4 regions of the Nonomuraea sp. NPDC059023 genome follow, and region 2 is predicted to be linked to each of the others. Evidence: riboswitches for the same ligand, from Rfam matches in the RefSeq annotation. Region 2 holds a riboswitch; each other region holds the start of a gene.
The links. A riboswitch is a leader RNA that binds a small molecule or an ion and turns the genes downstream of it on or off. The one in region 2 is predicted to bind thiamine pyrophosphate.

Region 1 (2,196 bases), on a different contig from region 2:
TCCCCGACATGACATTGACCTGCGGAGACACATCGTTGAAGTCGGGGACAGACCGGGGACAGGCCGGCCTCTTGTGTCCCCACGGCTCAGAGCGCTCTCTCATCGCTCTCGAACTCTTCACTGCGTAATGGCGACTGGGCAAGGCTCACTCTGAGGCTGAACACCTTGGGTCACTTCGGGCTCAGCAATGCGCGGCAGTCTGGAATTGACCGCAGAACCCCGCCCGCTCCGTTTGCTGCCGAGACTCCGCCCTCGTACTCGCCTCGCGGCTGATCGGGGCCGGCCGCTCCGCTCGGGGATCGTGACGGTGGCGGTCGGCGGTGCGCTCCTGCCGTGGCGGTGGGATGATCACGCGTGTCACGGTCACGGTTGGCTGTGGCGTCGACGCGTCGGGCAGCATGGCTGAGGGATGTACATCAGCCTCTGATGGCCCGGGGACGGGTGATTCCAGGGGCAGGGACAGCGCGCCAGGAGCGCAGCCACGGCAACGGCTGCGAGGGCGCCGCAGAGGTCGCCGTTGTCTCGGCGGGACGGCCTGAGCGGTAGGACGCGGACACGGGCGGACGGTGGAAGATCGTTGTCCTCGGACAAATGATCCCCTTCTCTTCGCGCTCGATCATGCGTGCAACACACACACGCGTACCGCGCGTCTCATGGGGCTTGACGATCAAGCGCACACGAGGGTTCGCGAGGACGATGACGCAGGTGGGATAACTGCCAAGTGTTTCAGTCTGTGTGAGCAACCGCGTGACGATGGCCGAGGTCTGACGGCCTCCCAAGGCACGGTGATCGCTCTGTGCCTGTTCCCGGCGGCTGAAGCACGTCGCGCGTACTACAAAAGGCCTGTTCAGAAAGGGTTGTCGTTCAGCCAGAAAGTACGGCTATCGCCAGGGATGTAGCTGTACTCCGGCGTACGTCGACGGACTCTCGCCGCAGGATAGATCTCGAACCCCGGGCTGGCCGAAAGCGCCCATATGGGGCATCATGAGGGCCGCGAGCTGTGCATTCCCAGCTCCAAAGATCAATCCAACGCGGGAGCTTGGGGCAACCAGGCTGAGAGGGCGACCGAGTGCCGTCGCCGACCGCATGAACCTGACCGGGTAATGCCGGCGTAGGGAGCGTTCACGATGACGCGTGTCGTCGATGGATCACACCACTCTGATGAACCCCACCACTCGGAGGTGGCCCTGACCCTGGACGGGGCCACGCCGAAAACCCTCGGCGTGCTCGACCAGGGCGCGCTGTGGGCCAACCTCGCGGTCAGCCTGCTGGGCTTCTCCGGCGCGCTGCTGCTGCTCAACCCCCTCGGCGACGCGCCGCTGAGCCTGGCGGCGGCGCTCACCGCCACCGCGGTCGGCAGCCTGATCGGCACCGCCATGGTGGGCCTGTCGGCCATCCCCGGCACCCAGACGGGCAAACCGGCGATGGTCCTGCTGCGCGGGCTGTTCGGCGCCAAGCTGTCCTACATCCCGACCGTGCTCAACATCGTCCAGATGATCGGCTGGGGCGCGTTCGAGCTCTGGGTCATCTCCAACGGCGCGATGGCCATCTTCGGTACGGCGGTGCCGTACGCCGTCTGGGTGCTGGTCGCCGGGGCGATCACCACGGCGCTGACGATCTGGCCGCTGGGCGCGATCAGGCTGCTGCGCAGGTACGTCACGATCGGCGTGATCATCGCGATGGTCTGGTTCGCCGTGGACTTCCTGGGCAAGGCGCCGCCGCAGACCGGTGGCGACTGGACCGCGTTCGCCCCGGCCGTCGACTACGTGATCGCGCTGTCGATCTCGTGGGTGCCGCTGGCCGCCGACTTCGCGCGGCACTCGCGCTCCAGCAGGGCCGCCTTCACCGGCGTCGTGGGCGGCTACACGCTGGCCCAGATCGCCTGCCTGGGCCTGGGCGTCTACGCGGTCGCGCTGGCCGGGGCCTCGGCGGTCGCGGCCGACTCCACCGCGGTGTTCGCGCCGTTCGTGGCGGCGCCGCTGGGCGCGCTGTTCTTCGCCATCCTGGTGCTGCGCGAGACCGACCAGTCGTTCGCGAACGTGTACTCCACGACCGTCTCCCTGCAGAACCTGATGCCGAGGGTGGACCGGCGGATCTTCTCCACCGCCATCGGCGTGCTGACGGTCGCGATCGCGCTGGCCGTCGACGTCACCTCCTACGGCGCCTTCCTCGGGGTGATCGGCGCGGTCTTCGTGC
Region 2 (2,196 bases):
GCGCAGCTCAGCGAACTGCGCCTCGTCGTTGGCGTCGGCGATCGAGCCGGGCCGCAGGCCGTCCCCGAGCGAGAAGGCCACGTCGTAGCTCGCCAGCAGCTCGCACATCTCCTCGAAGTGCTCGTAGAGGAAGCTCTCCCGGTGGTGGGCCAGGCACCACGCCGCCATGATCGAGCCGCCGCGCGAGACGATGCCGGTCTTGCGCCGCGCGGTCAGCGGCACGTACGCCAGCCGTACCCCCGCGTGCACGGTCATGTAGTCGACGCCCTGCTCGCACTGCTCGACCAGCGTGTCCCGGTAGACCTCCCACGACAGGTCGGCCGCCACGCCGCCGACCTTCTCCAGCGCCTGGTAGATCGGGACGGTCCCGATCGGCACCGGCGCGTTCCTGATGATCCACTCGCGGGTGGTGTGAATGTTGCGGCCGGTGGACAGGTCCATCACGGTGTCGGCGCCCCACCGGGTGGCCCAGGTCATCTTCTCCACCTCCTCGGAGATCGAGGAGGCGACCGCGGAGTTGCCGATGTTGGCGTTGATCTTCACGTGGAAGTTGCGGCCGATGACCATCGGCTCGCTCTCCGGATGGTTGACGTTGGCCGGGATGATCGCCCGACCGGCCGCCACCTCCTTGCGCACGAACTCGCCGCTCACTCCTTCCCTGACCGCGACGAACTCCATCTCCTTGGTGACCACGCCCCGCCGCGCGTAGGCGAGCTGGGTCACCGGCGCCCCGGTGGCCCGCAGCGGCTTGCGCCCGTCGCCGGGGAAGACCTCGGTGTTCGCGCGGGCCCAGGCCTGCTGCTCCTTGAAGCCGTCGTCGATGGGCCGCACCTGGCGGCCGCCGTAGCGGGCGACGTCGCCGCGTTCGAGCACCCACACCTCCCGCGACCGCGGCAGGCCCCGCGTGATGTCGGGGTTGTCCGGCCCGGAGGTGTCGTACAGCTCCACCGACGTCCCGTTCGACAGGTGCACCCGCCGCATGGGGACCCGCAGATCACCGAGATGGATCTTGGAAAAGCGCGCGTCACTCATCGCGCAAACTCCCTTCGCCGGCATTACCCGGATCAGGTTCTGGCGGTCGGCGGCTGCTCCAGCCGTCCTCTCAGCCCGTTGCACCGGGCTCCCGCGTTCGGACCGCGCCACCGTACCCCGGCGACCCGGGGTACGCACAAGACCCTTTACAGCGGCGGCTCGTCGATCCGCCGCCTCTCCTCGTAGACCGTCGTCGTACGGCGCGCGTGCGGGTCCTCGTAGATCGGCTCCTCGATCACCCTGCGGGTAACGTGCATCCGGTACAGACCGAACAGCAACCCGGCCAGACCACCGATCATGAGGACGACGCCGATCACATTGATGTCAAGACCGGCGAGGTCGAACTCGACCGCCCAGGTCAGGATCGCGCCGAGCATGATGAGGATGATGCCTCCGGCGATTGTCATAATGCACCTCCAGAGGAAACACCTATCCCCATGTCGAAGAACAAACCTGTCGTCGTGATCGGGCTCATGGGCTCGGGCAAGACGACCGTCGGCAAACTGCTGGCCCGCGAGCTGGGCGTGCCGCTCAGCGACAGCGACCCGTACCTGCGCGGACGCTACGGCGCCAGCGCCGCCGAGATCGCGAAGGCGGAGGGCGCGGACGTGCTGCACCGGAGGGAGGCCGAGCACGTGCTCCACGCGCTGACCGAGCCGCCCCAGGTGATCGCGGCGGCGGCCAGCACCGTGGAGGACCCGCGGGTACGCGAGGCGCTGCGCGCGGCCTTCGTGGTCTGGCTGGACGCCCCCGACGAGATCCTGGCCCAGCGGATGCGCTCGTCCGACCACCGCCCGGAGTTCTCGCCCTCCGCCATGCGGGCGCGGCGCGGGCCGTACTTCCTGCAGCTCGCCGACCTGCGGCTCGACGTCTCCACGGCCACCCCGGAAAACACGGCGACAACCATTTACGAGGCTCTATAAATTAGGGAAATGTTCGCGAACAAACCCACCCTCGCCGGTGACCGGGTGACCCTCGTACCCGTCGGGCCCGAGCACGTCGAGGGCCTGATCGAGCTGTGCGACGACCCCGAGGTCGCCCGGCTCACGGGCTCCCACACCCACGACGGGATCTCCCCCAAGGCGGCCCTGGAGTGGTACACCACGCGACGCGACCACGAGGACCGGCTCGACCTGGCCATCATGGCCGCGGACGGGTACGTCG
Region 3 (2,196 bases), on a different contig from region 2:
GCGGTGCGACCGCGGCGAACGTGCTCGGCGTCCCGGCCGGGACGCTCATCGGCGGGCTCACCGACTGGCGGGTCGCCTTCGCCGCCGTCGGCGTGCTGGCCCTGCTGGTGGTCGGCGCGCTGCTGTGGCTGCTGCCGAGGATTCCCGCCACCGCCCCCGTCCGCCTGCGCGAACTGCCGCGCCAGTTCCGCAATCCGGTCGTCCGCGCCGCCGTCATCTCCACGTTCCTCGTGGTCAGCGGCCAGTACGCGGCCTTCACCTTCATCAGCCCGATCCTGCAGAACGTCTCCGGCGTGCCCGCCGACCTGATCGGCCCGGTCCTGCTCGGCTTCGGCGTCGCCGGAGTCGTCGGCACCTTCGTCGGCTCGTCCTGGGACGTCAGGCGCCGGGTCGTCACGCTGAGCGCGACCCTGGCCGTGATCATGGTGATCTTCCCGCTGGCCGGCACCACGCCGGTGACCGGTTCGATCCTGCTGCTGATCTGGGGCCTGGCCTACGGCGGCGCCCCCGTGGCCGTGCAGACCTGGATCCTGAAGGGCGCCGGAGCCTCGGCCGAGGCGGCGACCGCGCTGAACACCACCGTCTTCAACCTGGCCATCGCCTTCGGCGCCGCGTTCGGCGGGATCGTGGCCGACAACCTGGCCATCACCGGCGCCCTCTGGTTCGGCGCCCTCCTGATGGGACTCACCACATTGGCGGCTGTTACTGTGAGCGCGCGACGCGGGGTGCCCGACAAGGGCTGAGATCCAAACCCGTCGAACCTGATCTAGTTCGGACTAGCGAAGGGACTGTCGTGTTCACCGACGACGCCTGGACCCAAACCGCCGGCCTGCTGCGGGCCATCCACGAGCATCCGTTCAACACCGCCCTGGGCGACGGCACGCTCTCCCGCGAGCGCTTCGCCTTCTACATCGTCCAGGACGCCCGCTACCTGGAGGCGTTCGCCAAGGCCCTGGCCACCGCGGCCGTCAGGGCGGCGGACCCGGACGAGATGGCCTTCTGGTCGCAGGCCGCCCACGACGCCATCGCCGCCGAGCGCACCCTCCACGAGGGCTACATCGAGCAGTACGGCCTGACGGCCGCCGACCTGACCGGCGTGCCCACCTCGCCCACGGCCCTCGGCTACTCCTCCTGGCTGCAGGCCACCGCGCTGTCGGCGCCGTACCCGGTGCTGGCGGCGGCGGTGCTGCCCTGCTTCTGGATCTACGAGGACGTCGGCACCGCGCTGGTGGGCCGCAGCTCCGAGACCCATCCGTACCGCGCCTGGATCGCCACCTACGCCGACCCCGAGTACGCCGCGTCGGTCACGCGGGCCAAGCAGATCACCGACCGCCTCGCCGCCGAGGCCGACCCGGCGCTCCTGGAGGAGATGCGGGCCGCCTTCGTGAAGGCGGCGGAGTTCGAGTGGATGTTCTGGGACAGCGCCTGGCAACTGGAGTCCTGGCCTACCGCGAAGTGGCTTTAGCCGCCCGGATCAGCAGCACCACGACGGCGACCGAGCCGGCGGTGGTGAGCACGAGCTTGGCCCAGCTGACGGTCGTCGCCCAGGCGGGCATGGCGCCCAGGGCCGCGGCGACCAGCGTGTGCGTGTCCACGCCGGGCAGCACCGGCTCCAGGAAGCGGGCCGTGAACACCTGGCCGGGAATGATGACGACGCCGAGCACGAGCAGGATCGGCTGGAAGATCCAGGAGAGGATCCGGCCGATCCGCCTGCCGGTCAGGTTGAGCAGCGCCAGGACCACCAGGATGACGATGATCACGATCGCCAGGCCCTCGCTGCCGGCGAAGCTGATGCCGTTCCCGGTCAGCAGTTCCAGGGGCTGGTTCTGGCGGGCCATCTCGGCCTCGGCGGCCCGCTGGGCGGCGGCGCCGTAGAAGGTCACGGAGTAGATCCCCAGCAGGAACGGGACCACGGTCAGTAGCTGGATCACCGCTGCGGCGATGCGGGCGTTCATGGATGTCTCCTCGTTTTTGAACTTAGTAAAACTGTAGGACGTAGTTGAACTAAGTGCAATACGATGGCGGCATGTCGCTGACCAAGGAGCAGATCGTCCTGGCCGCCGTCGAGGTCCTGGACGCCGAGGGCGTGGCCGGCCTGAACATGCGGCGGCTCGGCGCCCAGCTCGACTCGGCCGCGACCGCCATGTACTACCACGTCAAGAGCAAGGACCGGCTCGTCGAGCTGGCCGCCGACCA
Region 4 (2,196 bases), on a different contig from region 2:
AGGATCTGCCCCTTCACCGGCCGCACCGGCACCGGGGCCAGCGCGCCGCTCCACGCCCCCGCCGCCAGCACCACCCGCTCGGCGCGCAGCTCCTCCCGATCCGGCTCTGGGTACGGCTCGCCGCCGGAGTCACCCGGGCTCAGCCGTACACCCTGGACGCCCTCATCGCCGCGCAGCAGCTCGCGCACCCGCGCCCGCACGATCGGGACCCCGAGGCGCTCCAAGGCGGCCAGCAGCGCGCCGGCGACCCTGCGCGGGTCCACCCAGGCGTCGCCGGGCGCCAGGAGGCCGCCGCGCACCGACGGCGCGAGCATGGGCTCCAGGCGGCGGCACTCGCGCCCGCTGAGCCGTTCGACCCGCAGGCCCAGCTTCTCCATGAAGCCCGCAGTCTCCTCCAGGACGGCCAGGTCGTCGGCGCCGAAGGCCACGTCGAGCGTGCCGTCGGCGCGGTAGTCGAGCGCCCCGGGGCCGAGGCCCGCGTCGGCGATCAGTTCGGCGGCGAAGGCGGGCCAGCGCGCCAGCGAGGCCGCGCCCAGGCGCAGCAACGGCTCCTCGGTGAACGTGACCTCGCTCACCGGCGCGAGCATCCCCGCCGCGGCGTGGGTGGCGCCCGAGGCGGGCGCGGGGTCGACGACGGTGACGGGCCGTCCTGAGCGGGCCAGGCGCCAGGCCACGCTGAGCCCGACGACGCCGCCGCCCACGATCACGTGCATGTCCGCTCCCTACGCCGGCATGATCCGGATCAGGTGTCTTGCGGTCGAAGGCCCGATGAAGCCTTCCTCTCAGTCCGGTTAAGGCCGGACTCCCGCGCGTCTTACGGTCCCAGCCTACGGCCTCGGCAGGCACTCCCACGAATGACCCCGGTATGGTCGGAACCGTGGATCACGTGGTGGTGGTGGGAGCCGGCCTGGCCGGAGTACGCAGCGTCGAATCGCTGCGCGGGCGCGGGTTCGAAGGAAGGATCACTCTCCTCGGCGAGGAGCGGCACCGGCCCTACGACCGTCCACCCCTGTCGAAGGCGGTGCTGCTGGGCACGAGCGACGACAGCTTCGTCGACACCGACCTGGCCGCCCTGCGAACCGACTTCCGGCCGGGCGTGGCCGCGAAGAGCCTGCGTGAGGGCGTGGTGGAGACCACCGAGGGCGAGCTGCCCTACGACGGCCTGGTGATCGCGACGGGTTCCGAGCCGATCCGGCTGCCGGGCGAGGGCCCCCAGCTGGTGCTGCGTACGCTCGACGACGCCCACGTGCTGCGGGCCGCCCTGGTGCCCGGCGCGCGGGTGGCCGTGGTGGGCGCGGGCTGGATCGGCGCCGAGGTGGCGACCGCGGCGCGCAAGGCGGGCTGCGTGGTCACCGTGATCGAGGCGGCCGGCACGCCGCTGTCGCACGCGATCGGCGAGATGGGCGCGCGCACGCTGCCCTGGTACGAGGGCGTCGACCTGCGGCTCGACACGATGGTCAGCGAGGTCGTCGAAGGCGGCGTGGAGCTGGTCGGCGGCGAGTTCGTGCCCGCGCACGTCGTGGTCTCCGGCATCGGCGCCCGCCCGGTGCTCGAATGGCTCGCCGACGCCGACATCGACCTGCACAACGGCGTCGTCACCGACGAGCACCTGCGTACCTCCCTGCCCGGCGTGGTGGCCGTCGGCGACTGCGCCAGCTGGTGGTCGCGCCGGTTCCAGACCCGGATGCGCGTCGAACACTGGGACACCGCGCTCAACTCTCCCGACGTGGCCGCCGCCACGCTGCTGGGCGAGAAGGCGGTCTACGACCCGGTGCCGTACTTCTGGTCGGAGCAGTTCGGTCACATGCTGCAATACGCCGGATATCACCCCGCGGGCGGCCGGGTCGTGTACCGCGAGGGGGAGAAGTGGTCGGCGGTGTGGCTGACCGCGGAAGATCGGATCACCGCCGTGCTGGCCGCCGACCGGCCCCGCGACCTCGTCCAGGGCCGCCGTCTCATCGAGGCTGGCGCCCGTCTTGATGTGGAACGCCTGGTAGATCCGGATGTGACCCTACGAGATTGTGTTGTTTGAGCAAGCACTCCATGTGGTAGTTGTGGTTTCGTGACGCTTTCTGTTGCACAGATCGACCGGGAGACCGACCAGCTCGTCAGCGAGTGGCTCACTCTCCCCGAAGTGGCCGCGCGCCTGGATCTCACGATCGGGCGGGCCAAGCAACTCCTCAAAGACCACAAGCT

Region 1: it holds a riboswitch for thiamine pyrophosphate, as region 2 does, so the genes downstream of both, ACFWYW_RS15695 (purine-cytosine permease family protein) here and thiC (phosphomethylpyrimidine synthase ThiC) in region 2, are expected to answer to the same signal.
Region 3: it holds a riboswitch for thiamine pyrophosphate, as region 2 does, so the genes downstream of both, tenA (thiaminase II) here and thiC (phosphomethylpyrimidine synthase ThiC) in region 2, are expected to answer to the same signal.
Region 4: it holds a riboswitch for thiamine pyrophosphate, as region 2 does, so the genes downstream of both, thiO (glycine oxidase ThiO) here and thiC (phosphomethylpyrimidine synthase ThiC) in region 2, are expected to answer to the same signal.

What each region holds. Positions count from the first base shown of each region.
Region 1 covers NZ_JBHYIO010000007.1:347,650-349,845, forward strand. Annotated here, with positions in the region: TPP riboswitch at 1,022-1,137, shown strand; gene ACFWYW_RS15695 (purine-cytosine permease family protein) at 1,182-2,196, shown strand, end outside.
Region 2 covers NZ_JBHYIO010000008.1:10,581-12,776, reverse strand. Annotated here, with positions in the region: gene thiC (phosphomethylpyrimidine synthase ThiC) at 1-1,032, opposite strand, end outside; TPP riboswitch at 1,025-1,137, opposite strand; gene ACFWYW_RS15780 (DUF6458 family protein) at 1,179-1,439, opposite strand; gene ACFWYW_RS15775 (shikimate kinase) at 1,470-1,955, shown strand; gene ACFWYW_RS15770 (GNAT family N-acetyltransferase) at 1,965-2,196, shown strand, end outside.
Region 3 covers NZ_JBHYIO010000007.1:271,052-273,247, forward strand. Annotated here, with positions in the region: gene ACFWYW_RS15280 (MFS transporter) at 1-743, shown strand, start outside; TPP riboswitch at 712-806, shown strand; gene tenA (thiaminase II) at 794-1,465, shown strand; gene ACFWYW_RS15290 (hypothetical protein) at 1,446-1,955, opposite strand; gene ACFWYW_RS15295 (TetR/AcrR family transcriptional regulator C-terminal domain-containing protein) at 2,027-2,196, shown strand, end outside.
Region 4 covers NZ_JBHYIO010000003.1:180,784-182,979, reverse strand. Annotated here, with positions in the region: gene thiO (glycine oxidase ThiO) at 1-713, opposite strand, end outside; TPP riboswitch at 703-819, opposite strand; gene ACFWYW_RS06805 (NAD(P)/FAD-dependent oxidoreductase) at 878-2,032, shown strand; gene ACFWYW_RS06800 (Rv2175c family DNA-binding protein) at 2,063-2,196, shown strand, end outside.